One region of the Gottfriedia sp. NPDC058432 genome, then DNA from elsewhere that is predicted to be linked to it. Evidence: riboswitches for the same ligand, from Rfam matches in the RefSeq annotation. Region 1 holds a riboswitch; each other region holds the start of a gene.
The links. Region 1 has a riboswitch for thiamine pyrophosphate ahead of thiT (energy-coupled thiamine transporter ThiT). Riboswitches for the same ligand answer to the same signal wherever they lie in the genome.

Region 2: another riboswitch for thiamine pyrophosphate. It lies ahead of ACFWM3_RS01690 (ABC transporter substrate-binding protein); the one in region 1 lies ahead of thiT (energy-coupled thiamine transporter ThiT).
Region 3: another riboswitch for thiamine pyrophosphate. It lies ahead of ACFWM3_RS12865 (thiamine phosphate synthase); the one in region 1 lies ahead of thiT (energy-coupled thiamine transporter ThiT).

Annotation. Positions count from the first base shown of each region.
Region 1 is NZ_JBHXLC010000007.1:107,666-115,084, forward strand. Features, by position in the region: gene ACFWM3_RS09260 (ABC transporter ATP-binding protein) at 1-2, opposite strand, end outside; gene ACFWM3_RS09265 (ABC transporter ATP-binding protein) at 1-1,008, opposite strand, end outside; gene ACFWM3_RS09270 (Dps family protein) at 1,565-2,002, opposite strand; gene ACFWM3_RS09275 (hypothetical protein) at 2,354-2,509, opposite strand; gene ACFWM3_RS09280 (WxL domain-containing protein) at 3,056-5,137, shown strand; gene thiT (energy-coupled thiamine transporter ThiT) at 5,270-5,851, opposite strand; TPP riboswitch at 5,970-6,074, opposite strand; gene ACFWM3_RS09290 (low molecular weight protein-tyrosine-phosphatase) at 6,415-6,891, shown strand; gene ACFWM3_RS09295 (hypothetical protein) at 6,905-7,419, shown strand, end outside.
Region 2 is NZ_JBHXLC010000001.1:323,864-331,282, reverse strand. Features, by position in the region: gene ACFWM3_RS01710 (TatD family hydrolase) at 1-625, opposite strand, end outside; gene ACFWM3_RS01705 (ABC transporter ATP-binding protein) at 630-1,361, opposite strand; gene ACFWM3_RS01700 (ABC transporter permease) at 1,358-2,125, opposite strand; gene ACFWM3_RS01695 (thiamine-binding protein) at 2,125-2,415, opposite strand; gene ACFWM3_RS01690 (ABC transporter substrate-binding protein) at 2,428-3,420, opposite strand; TPP riboswitch at 3,509-3,618, opposite strand; gene racE (glutamate racemase) at 3,849-4,640, shown strand; gene ACFWM3_RS01680 (RrF2 family transcriptional regulator) at 4,723-5,166, opposite strand; gene hmpA (NO-inducible flavohemoprotein) at 5,353-6,597, shown strand.
Region 3 is NZ_JBHXLC010000011.1:23,284-30,702, forward strand. Features, by position in the region: gene thiC (phosphomethylpyrimidine synthase ThiC) at 1-811, opposite strand, end outside; TPP riboswitch at 948-1,062, opposite strand; TPP riboswitch at 1,300-1,409, shown strand; gene ACFWM3_RS12865 (thiamine phosphate synthase) at 1,498-2,112, shown strand; gene thiO (glycine oxidase ThiO) at 2,096-3,187, shown strand; gene thiS (sulfur carrier protein ThiS) at 3,214-3,417, shown strand; gene ACFWM3_RS12880 (thiazole synthase) at 3,420-4,187, shown strand; gene ACFWM3_RS12885 (ThiF family adenylyltransferase) at 4,184-5,191, shown strand; gene ACFWM3_RS12890 (Zn-dependent alcohol dehydrogenase) at 5,266-6,432, opposite strand; gene ACFWM3_RS12895 (aldehyde dehydrogenase family protein) at 6,453-7,419, opposite strand, start outside.

The DNA.
Region 1 (7,419 bases):
ATTTACGATCGGTGCTCCTTTCTCGTTCTTGAAATGGAAATGCTTATAACAAGAACAACGTACATAATGATTTGGTTTAACTTCGTGCAAGATAGGTTGATTTTCATGAGCATAATTTTGAATCCAAGGAATACGGTGGCTGAATCGGCAGCCTGTTCTAGGTAGTTTGTCTAAAGGTGGAACTGTACCTTCAATAATATGAAGTCTTTGATTTTTTGAATGAGTAGTAGGAATAGAGTTTAATAGTGAGCGTGTATATGGGTGTAATGGATTATTTAGTATTTCTTCTACTGAACCAGTCTCTATAATTTGTCCAGCATACATAACAGCAACACGGTCTGCTACTTCTGCAACAACACTTAAGTCATGCGTAATTAAAATGATGCCTAATTTCGTTTTCTTTTGAATTTCTTTTAGTAAATCTAGTATCTGGGCTTGAATCGTTACATCTAAGGCAGTAGTTGGCTCGTCTGCAATAATGAACGAAGGGTTACATGCAATAGCAATTGAAATCATAGCACGTTGTCTCATACCACCAGATAATTCATGCGGGTACTGTTTATAAGTAACCTCTGGCTTCGGGATTCCAACTTGATCTAGTAGCTCTAATGCACGATCCTTTTTTTGTGAGCGTGAAAGATCAGTATGGAAATCTAGATTTTCTTCAATTTGTTTACCAATCGTCATTAACGGGTTTAGAGCAGTAAGAGGTTCTTGGAAAATCATTCCGATTTCCTTTCCTCGAATTTTATTCAATTTACTATCATTAAGCGTTAGTAAATTTGTGCCCTTGTAAGAGATCGATCCATTCATTTTTGTACGATTATTTGAATGTAGTCCTAGGATTGATAGGGCTAGTGCACTTTTACCGCAGCCTGATTCACCCACAATTGCAAGAACTTCATTTTCATGGACAGTAAGTGATACATCATCCACAGCAGGATAGTATTGGTTGTTTATACGAAACGATGTCGTTAAATGTTCGATTTCCAAAAGAGGTTTTGACATTTCGTGTCTCCTTTCGAGATTTCATGAGCTAAATTGTTGGTTTATTTAGAATTTTCATAAGTATAATATTATTACGCGAATGTTTCAATATGAAAACATTTTATGTAATATATAGTCCTTTTTGACTATAATTCATTCGAAATTCGGATTAACTAGTAAATTCATAGGGAAAAAATGTCACAGTGATTCGATGGAAAGGTTGATAGACTATATAAAATAAGGGAGAGTAAGGGAAATACAAAATGAAAACGTTTACAAAACAATTGTTAGAATAGATAAATAGTAGTGTTTGAAAACAATGGTGAAAAATAGAGGTTTTTGTCGGAAAATGCATTAATATAGGGAAAAAAATATATTCGGTGTGCAATTTGTAGTTTGATATTCCTAGTTCATATTACCTGTTTTTACACTGGAAAATAAGAATTACATTAAAAAATATTAATCTACTACATCTCATTTAGGCTTTAAATTAGAAAAAAAAGCAGTATAAAGATAAAAGGATGAATAAACCATTTTATTTTATACTGCTTTTCTTAATTTAATCTTAAGTTTTAACTTAATTTAAGTAGGCCGTTAACATCCAAACATGCTTTGCAAGCTGTTCACGAATGGCTAATAATAAATCATGAGTAACTGAATCATTTTCAGACTCTGCAATTTCCATGCCATCTTTTAATTCTTCAATTAAATAGTTATAGTCCTTAGTAATGTCCTGAACCATTTCATCAGAAGTAATATTCTTATTGGCTTCTTTAAGGCTTGAAGTATCAAGATACTCTCTCATTGTAGCTAGTGGTTTTCCACCAATTATTAACACTCGCTCTGCTAGTTCATCAATATGTAAACTTGCCTCGTTGTAAAATTCCTCAAATTTAGTGTGTAGAGTGAAAAAATTTGGACCTTTTACATACCAATGATAGTTATGTAACTTTACAAATAGAATATTCCAGTCTGCTATTTGCTTATTTAGCACATCAACAGTCGTTTTTGAGATGGATGATGTATCCATTAAAATCCCTCCTCTAAATGATGTAAAAGATTAAAAAACCATATAACCCATCTTAACTGATATTGAGTAAGAATAGTCATGGTAATATTTGATAGCTAAGACAACAATTAGTAAAATTAACGTTAAATTGTAAATAGCATTATATTGAAATAAAAAAACCTCATCCTATTGGAGGGGTGGATGGAGATAGGATTTTTGGTTACATAAGAAAAGATCATGAGTAATTAAAAAACATATAGACGAAAATACTTACTCAAAACAGGCTTATATTTAAGGAAAAACAAAAAAGAGGATGCCCCAAAAAGTTTATACTTTTGGGACATCCTCTTATTTTAGCTATGAATGTACGCTCTCTTCAGGAAGGGCGGGCTTAGGTTCAATTCTAAGTGCATCATCCTCATTTAAAGCTTTCTTCAATAATAAGAATAATGACCCAATCATACCAAGAAGAATAATGACAAAAAAGAAAAAGATGATTACATCATAGACCAATGTTAAAACCCCCTTCAAAACTTTTCTATATTCATATATATGATTGAAGAAAAGGACAGATAACCAAAATTCACAAAGTGTTCAAAATTTAAATGCATATTTAAAATGTGGATAAAATATTTTTACTATTTGGTTGGATCGGTTTAACTAAAAGCAAGTGACATCTTCATTTGTAGCAGTTATACCTAAAAAATTAAGAAGAATTACCAAAACAAAAAACAAGTTAAAACTCAACGCTATTACCGTTGACAAAGGTAAAAAATGTCGTTGAACGATCGATTATAATCATGTTACATTTTTCACATATTTAACTATGAGTTCAACAAGAATCAAAGTTTTGAAATAAAAGGCAACTAGTGTTTACATTAAGGACGTCAGCGGAGGAATTTAAGAATTCAGATTGGGAAAAAGATCAAAAAATTTGGTACTTCATTGGCGGTATTTAATTCCTATTACTCGTCATACTTATGTTTAATTTTAAGTAGACGTTTCATGAAAATAGAAAAAGAGTGAAAAAAATTATTATTTTGGAAATGGAGAAACATAATGGTAAAAAAAAGAAAACGATTTTTTAAAGCGATTGTTTTAGCATCCATTTTTGTCATCATGACGAGTGGGATGCAACCGAGACTACTTGGATTAAAGGGACTACTTAAACCAACTATTACAGAAGCGGCAACATTTCCAAACTTGGTCCAAAACCCTACATTTAATTTTGATCGTCAAACAACTACTTTTCCAAATTGGTCATTTGTGGCGTATTTAAATAAAAGCCAAATTCAAGGTCCTTATAGCTCCAATTTAGAGGATCAAGGTGACGGCTGGTATAAGGTTTTTGGTGAAGTCAACCCAAAAAGTTATGTTAAACCTGTTCCAGGGGGTGGGATTTTATTAAAAGTATTAAACACTGTAGATTCCCAAGAGTATATGGTTATGAGGCAATCGATTAACACAATTCCAGGACAAACTTATATCTTAAAGTTTCCTTTTAAACTTATTGAACATACGAATACCCATCCTAGGTATACTTGGTTTGTAACTGACACAGCAAGTGGTACCTCTATAACGACAGATAGAGAATGGAGAGACTACACAGGTCCTCAAAATGTAACGACTACTTTCACTGCAATCGGAACTAAAGTAAATTTTAGCATTGCTTTTGAAGACGGTATAAAAGATGCTCTTGATGGTAGTGGATTTCAAATCTTTCAGGTTGATCATGTTTCTGTTACAGTACTAGATACTAAGGCACCAAAAATAACGGATGCTACTATTACCATACCAGAAGGCTACACAGGTGGTGCATCATGGACCAATAAAAACACGACAATTCACTTTACAGCAACTGATGATCATGGGGTCGATCCAGCATCGTACGAAGTTTCAACAGATAATGGTGACACTTGGAGTAAAGCTGGTTTAAGTAATGCTACCTCAACAGGCGTTGATTATACTGTTTCAACCCAAGGTACGACAAATATTCTAATTAGAGCAAAAGATGATTCTGGAAACCAAAGTAATCCACTAACTGATCCAGGAGCTAAATTTTCAGTAAGGATTGATAAAGAAGCACCTATTACCAACTATGCTGACGGACAATTATATAATAAAAAAACAGCAACAAACATTACATTCAGTGATGCACTAAGTGGTATTGATACAGCTAAATTAAATGGGACAACCATTTCTTCTGGCACAATAAATCCAGCTGATGGTGAATACACATTAGTCATCACTGATAAAGCAAGTAATCAAACAATTCTACACTTTACAGTAGACAAAACTATTTTACCGCCAGTTGTAAATCCGATTACAGATATCAGTACAAGTATAACGGGAACAACAGAGGCGAATAGTACTGTGAAAATAACGTTACCTGACCAATCATTTTTAACGACAAAGGCAGGAGCGGATGGTTCATTCTCCGTACACGTACCACAGTGGGCATTGTATGCTGGGGATGTAGTACGTGCAACTGCAACAGATGTCGCAGGTAATACGAGTACAGATACAAATGTAACAGTAACGGCAGAAACGAAAAATCCAGTCGATCCAACAAACCCAACAAGTCCAGTTGAGCCAGTTAACCCAACTGATCCAGAGAATCCTCATGAACCAGGAACAAAGAGTTCATTAAGTATTGACTATGTGTCAAATTTCAATTTTGGTGTGCAGGAAACTTCAGGTAAAAATGAAGTTTATACTGCTCAATTAGATGAAGTAAAACAAACTTCAGATGGTTCAATCATTAAAGTACCAAATTTTATTCAAGTAACAGACCATCGTAGAACAAAAACTGGATGGAAACTAACAGTACAGCAAAATGAACAATTCAAGAGTGGTAATAATGAATTAACAGGTGCGGTTTTAAAATTAAATAATCCTTTTTTAAACTCATCCACTGAAGCTCAGTATAAACCAGTAGCTAATACATTGACATTGGTTCCCGGTGGCGGTGCCCAGAATCTAGCTTACGCAGATGAAGGGAAGGGACTTGGAACATGGACAATTGCATATGGACAGAATTCATCTAGCATAACCCTTTTTGTGCCTGGTGCAGCTTATAAAGAAGTAGGTGCCAAATATAAAACAACATTAACATGGACATTAGTAGATGCACCACTATAAAATTAAGAAACTTCCTATATAGATGTTAAAATGAAAGTAAATACCCCATCGAGTAAGTAAAAAATGACTACTCGGTGGGGTATCTTGTACTTACTTATTTGTACGCTTTGGAACTTTAGACTGGCTAAAAACTTATGCTGCTTGATTTCGATTCTTTTTAACATGTACAAGTACTGGTGCAGAAGAAAGTAAAATGATTAATAGAACTGCACTAATAATAAAAGAAGGAACCATGTACCAAGCATTATATACTAATGAATAAAGTGATACTGGTGTTCCTTTTGGAGCGTATGAACCGTAAAATACGATTCCAGCAATAAAATGGGAGATGAAACGAGCTAGTGAGCCGATAAAAGTTCCTAAAATTATATAGGCTGCTGCACTTTTTTTATTGCCATTTGCTAAACTAATTTTTATTTGTTGATATACAAGTCCAGCTAATCCGAGACTTGTAAATGCTAGAATATAGTCTAAAAATACTTGGATTGGATGAACAAAATATAGCTTTGTAACGATTTGTAATGCTGCTAATAATAGACCAGTAATTAAACCTTGCTTTAATCCCCAACGAAAAGCAATTAGAAAAACTGGAATCATTGATAATGATACAGAACCACCTTGAGGAGCAGTAAACAATGGTAAGAAATCAAAAACGATTGCTAGAGCTGCACACATCGCTATTTCTGTCATTAATTGAATCTTTGATGTCTTCATATATATATTTCCCCCTTTATCTCATGGACAACTTATGTAGTGAAACACTTTGTAAGGAGATATCAGTAGGAATAAATAAAAAAAGCAATACTGGGTAGCATGATGATCCCGGCGTTGCTTTTTCATCGTGCCACATCCCTACGTTAGTCCTAACTAACAGGTTCAGAGGGTAAGAATAGTTAATCTATTCACTCTCAGCCAAATGGCTCCCCTTGTGGTTTAGCTTACATTTAGTTGTCTTTACTAAATATAGTCAAGGTCATTTAAAAATACAATTAATTTATCCGTAAAAATTAAAAAAATTTTGCCTATTGTTAATGGTACTCACGTAGAACACTAATAAAGTTAACTATTTAGTTAGTAATTAAAATTATTTTTAAAAAATGAGTGTAATCATAGCTATTATGTAAAAAATAAGCATTATAACCATTATCTTATTTATCCTTGCCATAAATTATTCACAATGGCTTGCTTTTCATTTTAAAATTTACCGTGTAGAATGAATACGAAAGAACAGCTAAATTTTGGCAGAAAGTGTAAATAATTTGAAGGAGACATTTTAGATGATTCAAGTATTATTTGTCTGTTTAGGTAACATTTGTCGATCGCCAATGGCTGAGGCTGTTTTTCGTCATTTAGTGACAGAAAAAGGGTTAGATAAACAATTTATGATAGACTCAGCTGGTACTGGAGATTGGCATTTAGGTCACCCTCCACATAAGGGAACACAAGGTTTATTGAGTGAAAAAGGTATAACTTGCGAAGGTATGAAAGCTCGAAAAGTGACAGAAAATGACTTTAAATATTTTAGTTATATTGTTGCTATGGATGCACAGAATAAAGAGGATTTAATGAATTTAGCAAGAAATAATTGTATAGGAGAGATTTCACTACTTTCAGATTATGTTCCAGCATCAATGTGGAAGGAAGTGCCTGATCCATATTATACGGGTAATTTTAATGAAGTATATGACATCCTTACAGAAGGATGCTCTCATTTACTTCAGCATATTTTAAAGCAACACCAATTAACAGTTTAGAGGAGGATGTAGAATGTCAAAACGTAACAAAGCTTTACGCAATATTCTAGTCGGAGTCGCAATTGGTGCAGGAGTTACTCTACTTAACAAGGAAAATCGTGAGAAGATCTCACGTAAAGGAAGAAGTGTAACGAACAAATTAAATCAAATTAAAGATGATCCAGAAATCGTAAAAGGTGCTGTTCGAAATCAATTGAGAGTAGTACAAAGCTCAGTTGAGAAATTAGAAGGCAATGTACAGCTTGTAAAAGATAAATGGATCGAAATTAAAGATTCTACATTAAATAAGTTTGATAAAGGCTCTTCTAAAGTATCAGAAAAAGCAGTTGAAGCTGTAGAAGCGAAAATTGAAGATTCAATTGATCTAGAAGAAGGTAAATCGCAAATTTCAGCGACTTCACTAGAAGTAAATCATGAAAATGAATCTTCTGAAACTGACGAGCAGTTAGAAGCAACTCTTGAAGGTATTGAAGATATAACTGATGAAAATGCAGATGAAGTACAAGAGAAAGTAGAATCAATTTTATT
Region 2 (7,419 bases), on a different contig from region 1:
ATGGCCAAGGACCATCAGTTTCTACCATCATTAATTCTAAAGGATACTTTTTTACTAAATCTTGAATCTCATTTTCATATAATACATCTGGTGTAATTGAGATAAAATACTCATTTTTTATCATCCGTTTAATTGAATGATCGTCTCCTTTAAACCAATGAAAATGAGCTTTTTGAATAAAATATTTTTCTAATAGATTACATACGGTTTCGGCGTCCTCATACACTGCATGTAATATGATCGGTTTATTTAACTCTTTTGCAAGTGAGATAAATTTTTCTAGTAACCTAATATAAGGTACGTAATTAATCTGTTCTTCCAAATTCTTATAATATGGTAATCCAACCTCTCCGATTGCGACCATTTCATCCTGATGCATCTTAATCCATTCAATTAATTTATCAACCTCTTCATCAGATGGAATTTGTTGTTCAGGATGAAATCCGAATGCTGGATATACACTATTATTTTGTTTTTTTAACTCTAAATTTTTCTTACTAGATTTTAAATCCATCGAAACCGAAATGATCGCCTCGATTTCGTGTCTTTCTATATTAGTTAATATTTCTTCTCTTTGACTAGTATCATAAGAATCTAAATGAATATGAGCATCTATCATTTTCATCGTACTACTCCTTCTCTAAAGCCAAATAGATTTTTCTTTTATATTCCATAAATTCGTCACTTAATAATAATTCTTTTTTGCGTGGTCTTGGAAATGGCACAATGATTTCTTCTTTGATTTTGGCAGGTTTGTCAGAAAATATATAGATTCGATCAGACATTAACAACGCTTCATCAATATTATGTGTAACCAATAATATTGATCGTCGTTGCTCTTCCCAAATTGATAAAAGCCATTGTTGCATTTCAAGTCTTGTGAACTCATCTAAAGCTGAAAAAGGCTCATCCATACACATAAACAACTGCGGTGCTAGTAATGACCTTAAAAATGAAACTCGTTGTTTCATTCCACCAGATAATTCATGAGGGTATGCATTCTCATAGTTTTCTAAACCAGTTTTTTTAAGCCAGTCTCTTGCCAATTTTTCATCAGGTTTATGTTTTAATTCCTGTGACAAAACAATATTTTTTAATACTGTTCTCCAAGGTAGTAATGAATGATCCTGAGGCATAAAACTAATATGACCAAGTTCTCCATTTATTATCGACCCATTTAACCTTACTTCTCCAGAATCAGGTTTTAGTAAACCACCTATAAGATGAAACAACGTACTTTTCCCACTACCAGATGGACCCAAAATTGATACAAATTCACCCTCGTTTACATAAAGCGAAATATTATCTAACACTTGATGCCCGCTATAACTCTTTGATAATTGTTCTACTTGTAATGTCATTTCCGTTTCTCCCCTTTAACTTTCCATTTAACAGTAAAACGTTCAATTACGACTATTAGGAAGAAGAAAAGCATACTTAAAAACATAATGATAAAAATTGAAACAAATACTCGATCTGTTCTAAATGAAGATGAAGCTAAAGTCATATATACACCAATTCCAGATTTCGCTCCTAGCCATTCAGATATGACTGCTCCCATAACACTATAAGTTGCTGAAATCTTTAAGCCGGAAAAAATGGAAGGTAGAGAAAAAGGTAACTCAACTTTCCAAAAAATTTGTGATTTAGATGCTCCTGCCATTTTCATATAATTTATTAGTTCACTTGGTGTTTGTCTGAAACCATCCAACGCTGAAACTGTAACAGGGAAAAAACAAACAAGAGAAATTATAATTAATTTAGGTAATACACCAAATCCAAACCAAATAATTAAAAGCGGTGCCAAAACGATAATTGGTACATTTTGCGAAAGAATTAATAACGGGTAAAAAGCTTCCCTAACACCAGGTATTAAATGCAATAGAAATGCTATTAAAAATCCTAATAAACTACCAATTAACAGACCAATAATCGTTAATTGAATTGTAGAAGAAATGTGAGGAAGTAGTGAATCAGATGATTTCATTCCTTCTTTAAAGATTGAGATCGGCCCTGGCAATAACCAAGATTCGATTTTCCAAATTTTAATACTTAGCTGCCAACAGATTAAAAAAAGCAGGATGACAACGATTGGTTGCCATCCTTTTATATTTTTAGATTTCATTAACGGTACTTCTCCGTTAATACATCCATAGTGATACCTTGTGGTTGGTAAAGTATTTTCATTTGAGTTATAACATTATGGCAACCTATTTCAATCATTCTTTCATTCATTTTTTGAACAACATTTAACAATTGATTCAAGTCACCTTCCATAGTTGTTTCTAAAGGCTGAACTTGATATTTTACACCTGATTCATCAATAATTTTAATCGCTTCATCAACTGCTGGAATAACATCCTCAATATTATTTGTTTTCGGTATAATTTGGACACTCATTAAAGTAGTTTGCATATTAACTCCTCCTTATTTCGCTGGTAAGAAATCATTCGTAAATGCTTCTTTTGGCTTAAAGTTTCCTTCTAATAATTTATTTTCAGCTAAGAAATCTGCATAGTTTTTCCAAACTGATAATTTTTGCTCACCCCAACGATTTGCATCATCTTTATATTTAGATGCTAACCATTCTTGGCTTTTTTCAACTAATTTTTTATCTAAATCCGGATTATCCTTTATTAAAATTGATGCAGCTTCTTTTGGGTTATCAATCGCAAAATTATATCCTTTTGACGCTGCAGCAACAAACGCTTTTACAATTTTAGGATTTTTACTAATCATTTTTTCATTCGTAGCTAAAACTGGAGTATAGTAATCTAGCTTTTTACTATAATCTGTTAAATAAATCATGTTTAATTTTTCTCCACGAAGCTCAGCTTCAATTCCTGTCCATCCTTGATAAATCCACGCAAAATCGATATCTCTTTTTACTGCAGTAAAGAAATCTGCATCGCCCATATTAACGATATTTAACTTATTAACATTCGCATTTTCTTCTGACATAAGTGATTTTAAAATAGCCTTTTCAACCGGTGAACCCCATCCACCATAAGTTTTTCCAACGAAATCTTTTGGAGATTTAATTTCTTTTTTCACTGGTGATGCAAACCCAGAAGTATTATGTTGAATAATTGCTGCAATTGAAACAATCGGTACATTTTGAACTCTTGCTTGTGTAATTGACTCTTGATAAGAAACCCCAAAATCTGCTTTACCAGATGCCACCAATTGGTCTGCTCCTGTTTCTCCCGGGTTGATTATATCTACATCAAGTCCTTGTTCCTTAAAGTAACCTTTATCCTTAGCAACAAATAACCCAGTATGATTTGTATTCGGGGTCCAGTCTAGTACGACAGTCACCTTTTTTAATTGCTTTGTCTTTTTAGTAGTGGTAGTTTTGTTTTGACCACATCCAGTTAACATTAAACAAATAGCCACTAAAAATACTACTAATTTTTTCATTATCTATATCTCCTTTTTGTTCTTTGTTTATACAAAAAGAAAACGCCCGGATATTAACCCGGACGTGAATGCGCTGTAAAAAACATATCTTAAAAGAGATACTGTTCCCTACGCTGGCATCACCCAGATCAGGTTCTAAGAGTCAACATCTTAAGGACGCTATCTCAGCCAGCAACACCGGCTCCTCCACATTTTTCTCATATATAAACTTTTCCTCATTAATATAACAGATAATGGTTGAATTTACGAATTATTTTTAACTTGCGTTTAATTGTTTTAATACTCAGTTAATAGGCGTAATAAAACTATGAAATTATAACATTTTTAAAAAGAGAATGATAAACAAAAATATCATTTCTTATAGTAAAATCTTATATGAATAAAGAATATACTACATCAACAATATTTAAGTAAAATGAGGGGATTTTTTGAATAAACCAATCGGAGTCATTGACTCAGGTGTTGGGGGCTTAACAGTTGCCAAACAAATTATAAGACAATTACCTAAAGAGGACATTTTATACTTAGGCGATACAGCAAGATGTCCATACGGATCACGACCATATACGGAAATTAGGGAATTCACTTGGGAAATGACTAATTTTCTACTGGAAAAAGATATAAAAATGTTAGTCATCGCCTGTAATACTGCAACTTCAGTCGTCTTAAATGAAATGCGGGAAAAACTTCATATCCCGGTCATTGGTGTTGTTCGCCCAGGTGCCAGAGCAGCAATAAAATTAACACAAAATGACCAAATCGGTGTCATCGGAACGAATGCTACTATTAATAGTAAAGCATATCATTCTGCATTAAAGCGGATTAACGACAAAGTTTTAATCGAAGGTTTGGCATGTCCAGAGTTTGCTGGGATTGTTGAAAATGGAGACTACAATAAACCTGAAATATTTGATATTGTTAAGCACACTCTTGCACCGCTTATTGATTCAAATATTGATACTCTAATACTAGGGTGTACTCATTACCCATTACTCGGTCCAATCATTCAAAAAGTGATGGGACCATCGATCCAACTTATTAGCTCTGGCGATGAAACAGCTTTAGAGGTAAGTGCAATACTAGATCAACAAAATATCTTATCTACCTCCGAAATCACTTCACATGAATTTTTTACAACTGGGGATCCAACCATTTTTAGTAAAATAGCGTCATCTTTATTCCAAGAACCGATGGAAAACGTAAAATATATAAAACTATAGACCATTCTAAATGAAAAAACCAACAAAGTAATCCTTTGTTGGTTTTTGTGTTTTTTAATTGCGTGCGCTCTTCAATGTTATATTATTCCTTTGTATTAATGGAAAAATAATCTTTTAGCATGGCATTGTTCTTTACAATATCATCCAATGTATATTGATCTAAAACTTGTAAAAATTGATCCAACGCTTTATTAAATATATGTTTTAAAGAGCAAACTGGTGTGATTACACAAGTATTGCCGTGCTCAAAACATTCTACAATATTAAAGTCTTCTTCAGTTTTACGAATTATTTCACCAATATTTATTTCTGTAGGCAATTTAGCTAAACGGATTCCACCGTTTCTACCACGTATCGTTTCGATATAGCCCATCTTTCCTAAATTATAAATTATTTTCATTAAATGGTTTTTAGAAATACCATAAGCTTCAGCGATGTCTTTAATATTAACTAATTTTTCACGTGGCTCAGAGCTTAGAAATATTAGTACACGAAGAGAGTAATCCGAATAAGTTGTTAAACGCATAACTTGTCCTCACTGTTTTATTTAAATTTAATCATAGCATAATTGTGAACATTTTTTAAACTTTTATGTATTTTTGCGAAAAAAATCACAAAAGAAGTATTTTACATATTGCTTTAAATAATTTCTAGGTCTAAGATAAAGATGTATTTACAATACTACTTTGAAACGTGATTAGGGGGATTTTTCATGCTATCTCAAAAAACAATTGATATTATTAAGTCAACAGTTCCGGTCTTAGAAGTAAAGGGTACAGAGATCACTAAAGTATTCTATAAAAATTTATTTACTAATCATCCTGAATTATTAAATGTATTCAATCATACAAATCAACAAAAAGGTAGACAACAAACGGCTCTTGCAAATACTGTTTTAGCTGCAGCACAAAACATTGATAAACTAGCAACAATTATTCCGGTTGTAAAACAAATTGCGCAAAAGCACCGCAGTCTTCAAGTTAAAGCAGAACACTATCCAATCGTAGGGCAACATCTACTAGGGGCAATTAAAGAAGTACTTGGTGATGCTGCAACTGATGAAATACTAGGTGCTTGGGCTGAAGCATATGGAATTATTGCTCAAGTATTTATCGATATCGAAAAAGAAATGTATGAAGCAGCTTCATCTCAAGAAGGCGGATGGTCTGAATTTAAAGAATTTAAAGTCATCGAAAAAGTTGAAGAAAGCGATGTAATAACATCATTCTACTTAGTTCCTAAAGATGATTCTTCAGTGCCTACTTTCTTACCAGGTCAATATATTACTGTTCGTTCACAAATTCCTGGTGAAGAATATCTATCTAACAGACAATATAGTTTATCTGAGGCACCAGGTAAAAATCACTTTAGAATTTCAGTAAAAAGAGAAGCTGAAGAAAACCAACCTCTAGGTAAATTCTCAAACTATCTACACAATCAAGTAAATGTTGGTGATACGTTAGAAATTACTGCCCCAGCAGGTGAATTTACTTTAAATACTGAAATTGATTCAGATGTTGTTTTCTTAAGTGGTGGTGTTGGAATTACACCATTGATCAGTATGGCTAAGTCAATTGCAAGTAATCAACCACAACGTCGAGTTAACTTCATTAGTGCTTCAAGAAACGGTAAATTACAAGCATTTGAAAATGAATTAAACCAATTAAAAGAGCAATTAACAAATTACAATTTATCATTTGTTTATGAGAATCCTTCTGAGGAAGATCTTCAAAACAATAACTTTAAAAAGCAAGGCTATATTGATGCCGAATGGTTAAATAACAATATTAAATCAGACAATGCAGATTATTACGTATGTGGACCAGTACCGTTTTTAAAAGCAATTATTACTAGTTTAAAAGAATTAGGTATTAAAGATACACAAATTCATTATGAATTCTTCGGACCAGCAATGAGTTTAGACACAGAACCTAAAAGTCCAGTACAACAAGGTTAATATTTAGAAAGGATGCTCAATGAGCATCCTTTTTTTACGCTGTTGAAAAACAACTTTGTTACTTAAATTACCAAATTTTCGTAAAAGAAGTAGAATGATGTTGATTTCCACTACAGGATGCTCGCTTTCCATGGGGCGAGACCTGAGCCTCCTCGTCACGTTCGTTCCTGTGGGGTCTCAGCCTTCCCGCATTTCCCATAGGAGTCGAGCAACCCTCCGTTCCAATCAACTTATTCATCAAAAAAAGTCTCCATTAAAACCTATTCAAATAGCATTTACTTAGAGTATCCTATCAGTTGTTTATTAATCAGTTTGTAGGTCAATTAATATCGAACATTATTTAATAAACTAATCAATTGAAATTGTTCTTCTAAAAATTAGCTCATAATATTTTTAACTTCAAAAACCATTACTAGTGTTATTTGAATCATAAAATTGCTCAACCATATTAAAATTTAAAACCATTAATAGATAGATCATCCAAAAAATGAATTTTAACATCAATAATGTTCTAATTAATATTTTTTCCCTATAAGCCTTTTTATATTTCAACAAGCTGAGAAAGAATGCTCAATTTAGTGCTTCTTTTTATTTCCGTTCTAATAATACAGCCACTCTTTTTAAAACTGTCGGTATTGTAAAGCTACCAAAAATTGCGATTAGGTCACTTGAGTAGTATTTTTTTAGAGAGCCATATACTAAGCTGCTTATCATAAGATCGTACAAAACGAATCGACCAAATTCACGTTTAGTTATGACCATAAAGATGATAGATGTATTTCTTGTTGTAAGAATAAGCCCACCTTCTTCTAGAAAAATTAA
Region 3 (7,419 bases), on a different contig from region 1:
TTAAATCTTCAGCGATTCCATTAACTTTTTCAAGCGCTTGATAAATCGGAACTGTCCCTACTGGTACTGGAGAGTTTCGGATAATCCATTCACGTGTTGTATGAATATTCTTACCAGTAGAAAGATCCATCATCGTATCCGCACCCCAGCGAGTAGCCCATGTCATTTTTTCTACTTCTTCTTCGATTGAAGACGTAACCGCTGAATTACCTATATTGGCATTAATTTTCACATGAAAATTACGACCGATGATCATTGGCTCACTTTCAGGGTGATTAATATTCGATGGAATGACAGCTCTTCCCTTAGCAACTTCATCACGAACAAATTCAGCCGAAACATTTTCTCGAATCGCAATAAATTCCATTTCAGGTGTAATAATTCCTTTTCGAGCATAATGCATTTGAGTAATATTTCCATTCTCCTTTGCTCGTAACGGTTTTCTTTTTAACCCTTTAAATACTTCAACATTATGTTGATCTGACTCTTTTCTATATCCATTATCTTCAGGCTTTATTTCGCGCCCTTCATACTCTTCAACATCATTTCGTTCAATTACCCAATTTTGTCTAATCGCCTTAAGTCCATTTCGAATATCAACTGAGCTAGCTGAATCTGTGTAAGGTCCGCTAGTGTCGTATACTCTAACTGGAGCATTTTCTTCTTCTCCAAAAGTGCCAGTTGTTGGGCTTAATTGAATCTCACGCATTGGCACCTTAATGTCAGATCTAGATCCTTCAACATATACCTTCTTACTCCCTGAAAAACTAGACATGATGGAAAAATTCATTTCATTTACAGAATTGTTCATTTGATTTCATTCCCCTTTTTAATTAGTTTAAAAAGGACGAAATCCAATTCATTTAAAGCATGAAAAAAGCCGGAATCTTATTTTTAAGACCCGGCTAGGTGTTAGCAAAACTACATTAACAATTATGAAATCATTAATGAGAAATTTCTAACTTCCCCACGCTGGTATGAACCAGATCAGGTCCTGAGGGTTAAGAAACTTAATCGCGTTTCTCTCTCAGCCCAACTAATTGGACACCCCTAGTCAATCTATTAACTTGTTCAAAACTAAATATAAACCCACAAATTTAAAATGTAAATGTTTTTATTTCCCTAAATTTTTACAGAAATTCCAAATAAAAAATTTTTTTGGTTTTTTTATACTCCCGAAAATACTTGATTTTACTATACTTCAAGCCCAATTTCTGGTAATAAAATTGGACTAGTAAAAATAAATTTAGTATTGAATATTATTTTTTATATGCTATGCTAAGATTAATTTTCAAACATATTCATCACTAGGGGATCCCTTGATAAGGGCTGAGAATAAAGTAGTTACTTTTAAACCCTCAAAACCTGAACAGGCTAGTACCTGCGTAGGAAAGTGGCGCATTTTATACTTTTTTCGCGTGCAATGTAACCACTTTCTTTGTTTTAGGAAAGTGGTTTTTTTGTTGAAAAAATTTTGATAATGAAAGAGGCTGGGAAATGGAACTTATTGCAATTACAGATGATCAGCACTCAGTCGAAGTACTTGCTACAAAAATAATTCAAATAATCGATGCAGTCGACTATGTACATATTCGCGAAAAATCGAAAAAGGCAATCGAGCTAATATCACTCTTAAATCTACTAAAAATGAACAAAGTAGATATGAAAAAAATCGTTTTAAATGATCGTTTAGATATAGCTATTTTCTCTAACCTATCAAATATTCACTTACCAGGACATGGTCTTCCACTTGTTGATGTAAAAGAATATTTTCCTAATTTACGAGTAGGAAAATCAGTCCACACACTTACTGAAGCAATTCAGGCAGAAAATGATAAAGCTGACTATATTCTGTACGGTCATTGTTTTGAAACAGAGTGTAAAAATGGATTAACACCTAATGGGATTGAACTAATTCCAGAAATGAAAAAAACGTTAACTATACCAATCTATGCAGTCGGCGGTATATTACCTGAACATATCCAAGTTCTAAAAGAGAACGATATTGATGGTATAGCTGTAATGTCTGGCATTTTTTCTGCCCGAAATCCACTAGAAGCTGCTCTGCAATATTTTGAAAGGTGTAAATTCGCTTATGAACAAGAAATTTGATGTTGTAGTAATTGGTGGTGGAATAATAGGTTGTTCCATTGCTTATTATCTAGCGAAAGAAAACATTAATGTCGCAGTTCTTGAAGAACAGCAAGTTGGACAGAAAACAACTAAGGCAGCTGCAGGAATGCTTGGTGCCCATTCAGAGTGGGATCAGTCCGAGTCATTTTTTACTTTTGCTAGAAACAGTCAATTAACTTATTTTCAACTTCAAGAAGAATTAAAAGAGTTATGTGGAATCGATATTGAACTAAAAAAAGGTGGCATTTTCAAACTAGCTTATACCGATTTAGAAAAAAAACAATTAACTCCACTACTCACTCAAACTTCGGCACTTTGGTATAACCATGAGGAGTTAAAAAAACAGATACCTGGTGTCCATCCAAACATAATTGGAGCAGCTTATATTGAAGACGACGTGAATGTATTACCTGTTTCTGTCTGTAACGCGTTTTGCAAGAGTGCTCAAATTTTAGGTGCATCTATATTTGAATATACTCATGTATTTCAGATTCAAAAAAATGATTCACATTATTTAATTAAAACTACAAATGGCAATTTTGAAGCAAAAACTCTTGTAGTTGCAAGTGGTGTTTGGAGTAATTCATTGTTTGGGCAGCTTGGATTACATCATGAAATTATTCCCGTTAAAGGTGAATGCATCGCGGTCAGAAGTGAAAAGGTTGCATTAAAACATACTCTTTTCCATGAACAAAATTATATTGTTCCAAGGAATGACGGTCGCCTTGTCATCGGAGCTACGATGATCGATAACGAATGGAATGAGAACCCTAGCTTAAGGGGGATTGAGTCATTAATACAAAGCGCTAAAAAAATGCTTCCCGAAATTGAAGACATGAAAATTGATTCATTTTGGGCAGGATTACGACCGCGAACTCTCGACTATAATCCCTTTATTGGAATTCATCCCGAAGAAGATCAAATCTTATTTGCGACCGGCCATTTTCGAAATGGTATTTTGCTTGCACCAGCAACTGGAAAATTAATTCGAGATTTAATCCTTAAACGAAAAGTCGATCGTAACTGGATCGAAGCATTTAAAATCAATCGTTAATTTTTATGTTTTGGAGGTGTAAACACTTGGAAATAAGATTAAACGGAAAGAACATCAACATTTCCAGCAAAACCTGTACAATTCAGGATTTGCTTAATGAATATCAATTAGAAAACCGAATTGTTATTGTCGAGGTTAATAAAGAAATTATTTATAAAGAACAGTATTCATTAACTCATCTCTCTAACGGAGATTCTGTAGAATTAATACATTTTGTAGGTGGTGGCTAATCATGTTAAAAGTAGGAAATCATACATTTCATTCAAGATTATTATTAGGAACAGGAAAATACCCTTCATTTGAAGTCCAGAAAGAAGCTGTTGAAGTATCGAAAGCCGAGATCCTAACTTTTGCTGTTAGAAGAATGAATATTTTTGAGGAATCTCAACCAAATTTTCTAGAACAACTAGATTTAACAAAGTATAAATTATTGCCTAATACTGCTGGTGCAAAAACTGCCGAAGAGGCTGTTAGAATTGCAAGATTGGCAAAAGCATCTGGCTTATGCGATATGATCAAGGTAGAAGTAATTGGGTGTGATAAATCATTATTACCTGATCCAATCGAAACATTGAAAGCATCAGAAATGCTATTAAACGAAGGATTTGTTGTATTACCTTATACTTCCGATGATGTTGTGCTAGCAAGAAGACTAGAAGAACTTGGTGTACATGCGATTATGCCAGGTGCATCTCCTATCGGTTCCGGAAAAGGAATTATTAATCCACTTAATCTTAAATTTATCATTGAGCAATCGAATGTACCTGTTATAGTAGATGCCGGTATCGGGTCGCCAAAAGATGCAGCTTTTGCAATGGAGCTAGGTGCTGATGGAGTCCTTTTAAATACTGCGGTTTCTAATGCAAAAGATCCTGTAAAAATGGCAGTTGCGATGAAGCTTGCTATTGAAGCTGGAAGACTTGGTTATGAGGCAGGAAGAATTGATGAAAAAAATTATGGTGAAGCTAGTAGCCCAATCACAGGGTTGGTGAATTCTTGACAAACCGTTATGCAAAGCAAGAATTATTTTTAGGAAGAGATCGCCAATCAAACTTACAAAAAGCTAGTGCCATTATTATTGGTGTTGGTGCACTAGGCTCATCAATAGCAGAAATGCTTGTAAGAGCGGGCATTGGAAATATAACAATTGTTGATCGTGATTACGTTGAATGGAGTAATTTACAAAGGCAGTCTCTTTATACAGAAGAGGATGCTAGAAATAAACTACCTAAAGTAATTGCAGCTAAAAATCGACTTCAACAAATTAATAGTGAAGTTTCGATTACTAGTTTAATAAAAGATATTACTAGTCTTAATATTGAAGAGTTGATTAAAGGCCAAACAATCATTCTCGATGCAACAGATAATTTTGAAACTAGAATGGTTGTGAATGATGCAGCAATTAAGCATGGGATCCCCTTTATTTTTGGTGCGTGTGTTGGAAGCTATGGCCTCTCGTTTCCAATTATTCCAGGGAAAACTCCTTGTCTTAACTGTTTATTAAATCATATACCAACTTTAAATATGACTTGCGATACAGTAGGAGTAATCAGTCCAATTGTGCAAATGATTGCTGCCTACCAAGTAACCTATGCCCTGCAATATCTTACTAACCATGAACTTTCACCAATCTTACAATCGATTGATGTTTGGAAGTATGAAAAGTCAGATATAAACATCGAAAAATTAAAAAATAATAATTGTGCAACATGTGGCTCTATAAGAAGTTACCCATTTTTAAAAGATGATGACCATATGAAGTCATATGTTTTATGTGGAAGAGATGCAGTCCAATTAAGAGTATCATCTCCTAAAATTCCAACACTAACTAACCTTTCTGAAAGATTACAAGGGTTAGTAAATGATTTGATCGTAAATCCTTATTTATTATCATGTACTTATGAAGATCATCGCATTGTTTTATTTAAAGACGGTCGAGCAATTATTCACGGTACAAAAGAAGCATCTGTTGCTAAAGAACTCTATCGCAAAGTTTTAGGTTGAAATAGAAAAATACCCTTTCGAAGACTAATAATATAATAGTCTTTGAAAGGGTCAATTATAAACAATCTCATAAATTAATTAGACTCATTCCCCACTGAACCCGCTAATGTTAAGTTAGATTCTTCAACGATTGGAAATTCAATAACTGTTCTTCCAACATTAATACAGCAACTATCATGGAAGGAATCAAACGCTGAGTTAATATCGTCTAACTTAATTCGATCTAAAACCAGATCATCTAGATTAAATTTTCCATCTAAATACAGTTTAGAGATAATTGGGAAATCTCTAAAAGGTTGCGTATCACCGTAAAAGCTTCCTTTAAGAATCTTTCCAACACGGTGAAAACCACCAGCTGGTAAATTAAGCACTTTAGAAGGGTTAAAGGCACCAACAACTACTACTGTTCCACCCTTTCTTGTTCCTTTCCAAGCACTTTCAGCCGCATTTGTATTTCCTGTACAATCAATTGCATAGTTAACACCAAATCCACCTGTAAATTCTTTTAGTTTTTCTTCAGCATTTTCTTCAGCTACATTGACTGTATGTGTTGCTCCAAACTTTTTCGCGATTTCAAGATTAGATTCTTTTACATCACAAGCAATGATTTTAGATGCCCCTGCAATTTTCGCACCTTGAATGGCATTAACTCCTACTCCACCAATTCCGAAAACCGCTACGGATGAACCAGGCTTTACACCAGCAGCATTTACAGCTGCACCGTAACCAGTTGCAACTCCGCAACCAATTAATGACGCTTGTGCAAGTGGCATTTCATCAGGAATTTTTACACATGACATTTCAGGAACAACCGTATATTCAGCAAAAGTAGATAATAAAGAATTATGGTATACCTTTTCCCCATCACAACTTAATCTAGAAGTCCCATCAAGCAAAGTGCCATCAAACATAGGGCCAAAAGCTGATTCACATAAATGAACATCTCCAGTTATACAAAACTCACATGTTCCACAATATGGAACCCAACTTAAAGCTACCTTATCACCTGGTTTTACATTTTTTACATTGGGACCAACAGCTTCAACAATTCCTGCACCTTCATGTCCAAGAATAGTTGGGATCGGTGTTGTTTCATCATCTAATGCGTTTAGATCACTATGGCAAACACCAGTCGCTACTATTTTAACAAGTACTTCATTCGCTTTAGGTTCTGCTAGTTCAACTTCTTTTATAATAAGTGGTTCACCATGTCCGGTCATTACTGCTGCTTTCATTTTCATCTTTTTTTCACCCTTCTATTTTAGTAAGCAAACCAAATTGCTTTTGTTTTTGTGTAAGATTGTAATGAGTGAATGGCATATTCCTTACCCCAGCCACTTTGTTTCCATCCACCAAATGGACTTGCAAAGTCATAGCATCCATACTTATTAACAAATACCATTCCTGCCTCTAATTTCTTAGCCACGCGATTCGCACGAGAAACATCATTTGTCCAAAGACCAGCAGCTAAACCATAAATTGTGTCATTCGCCATTTCAATGACTTCCTCTTCCGTGTCGAACGGAATGACGCAAAGAACTGGTCCAAAAATTTCTTCTTGAGCAATCGTCATTTTATTATGTACGTCTGCAAAAATAGTTGGGCGAACAAAATATCCGTTTGCATTTTCACCAGTCAGGTCTCTTTCTCCACCTGCTGCTAGACGCGCGCCCTCTTCTATTCCGCTCTTAATATAATTTAAAATACTTTCCATATGTGCTTCTGAAATTTGAGCTCCTTGATTTGACTCTGGATCAAATTGGTCACCTAATTTATAACTGTTTGCATATTCAGCTAAGCGACTAACTGCTTTCTCATAAAGATCACGTTGAACAAATAATCTTGTTGGTGCAGAACATTTCTCACCTTTATGAGTAAATAAGCCATAGAAAGAACGTTCAATTGCTGCGTCCACATCTGGAGCATCACTGAAAATAATGTTTGGAGACTTTCCTCCAAGCTCAAGTGTAACCGGTTTAAGATTTGAATCTGCAGAATCGTGAACAAGCTGCTTTCCAACACCTGTACTACCAGTAAAGGAAACTTTATCAACGCCCATATGTCGAGAAATATATGAACCTATTTTTCCTTTACCAAGTATTAGATTAAGAACACCAGGAGGTAAAATATTAGCTTCATGAATGATCTCAAATAGTCTAATAGCTGAAAAAGATGTCGTACTAGAAGGCTTTAAGATTACTGTATTTCCCATAGCTAGAGCTGGCGCA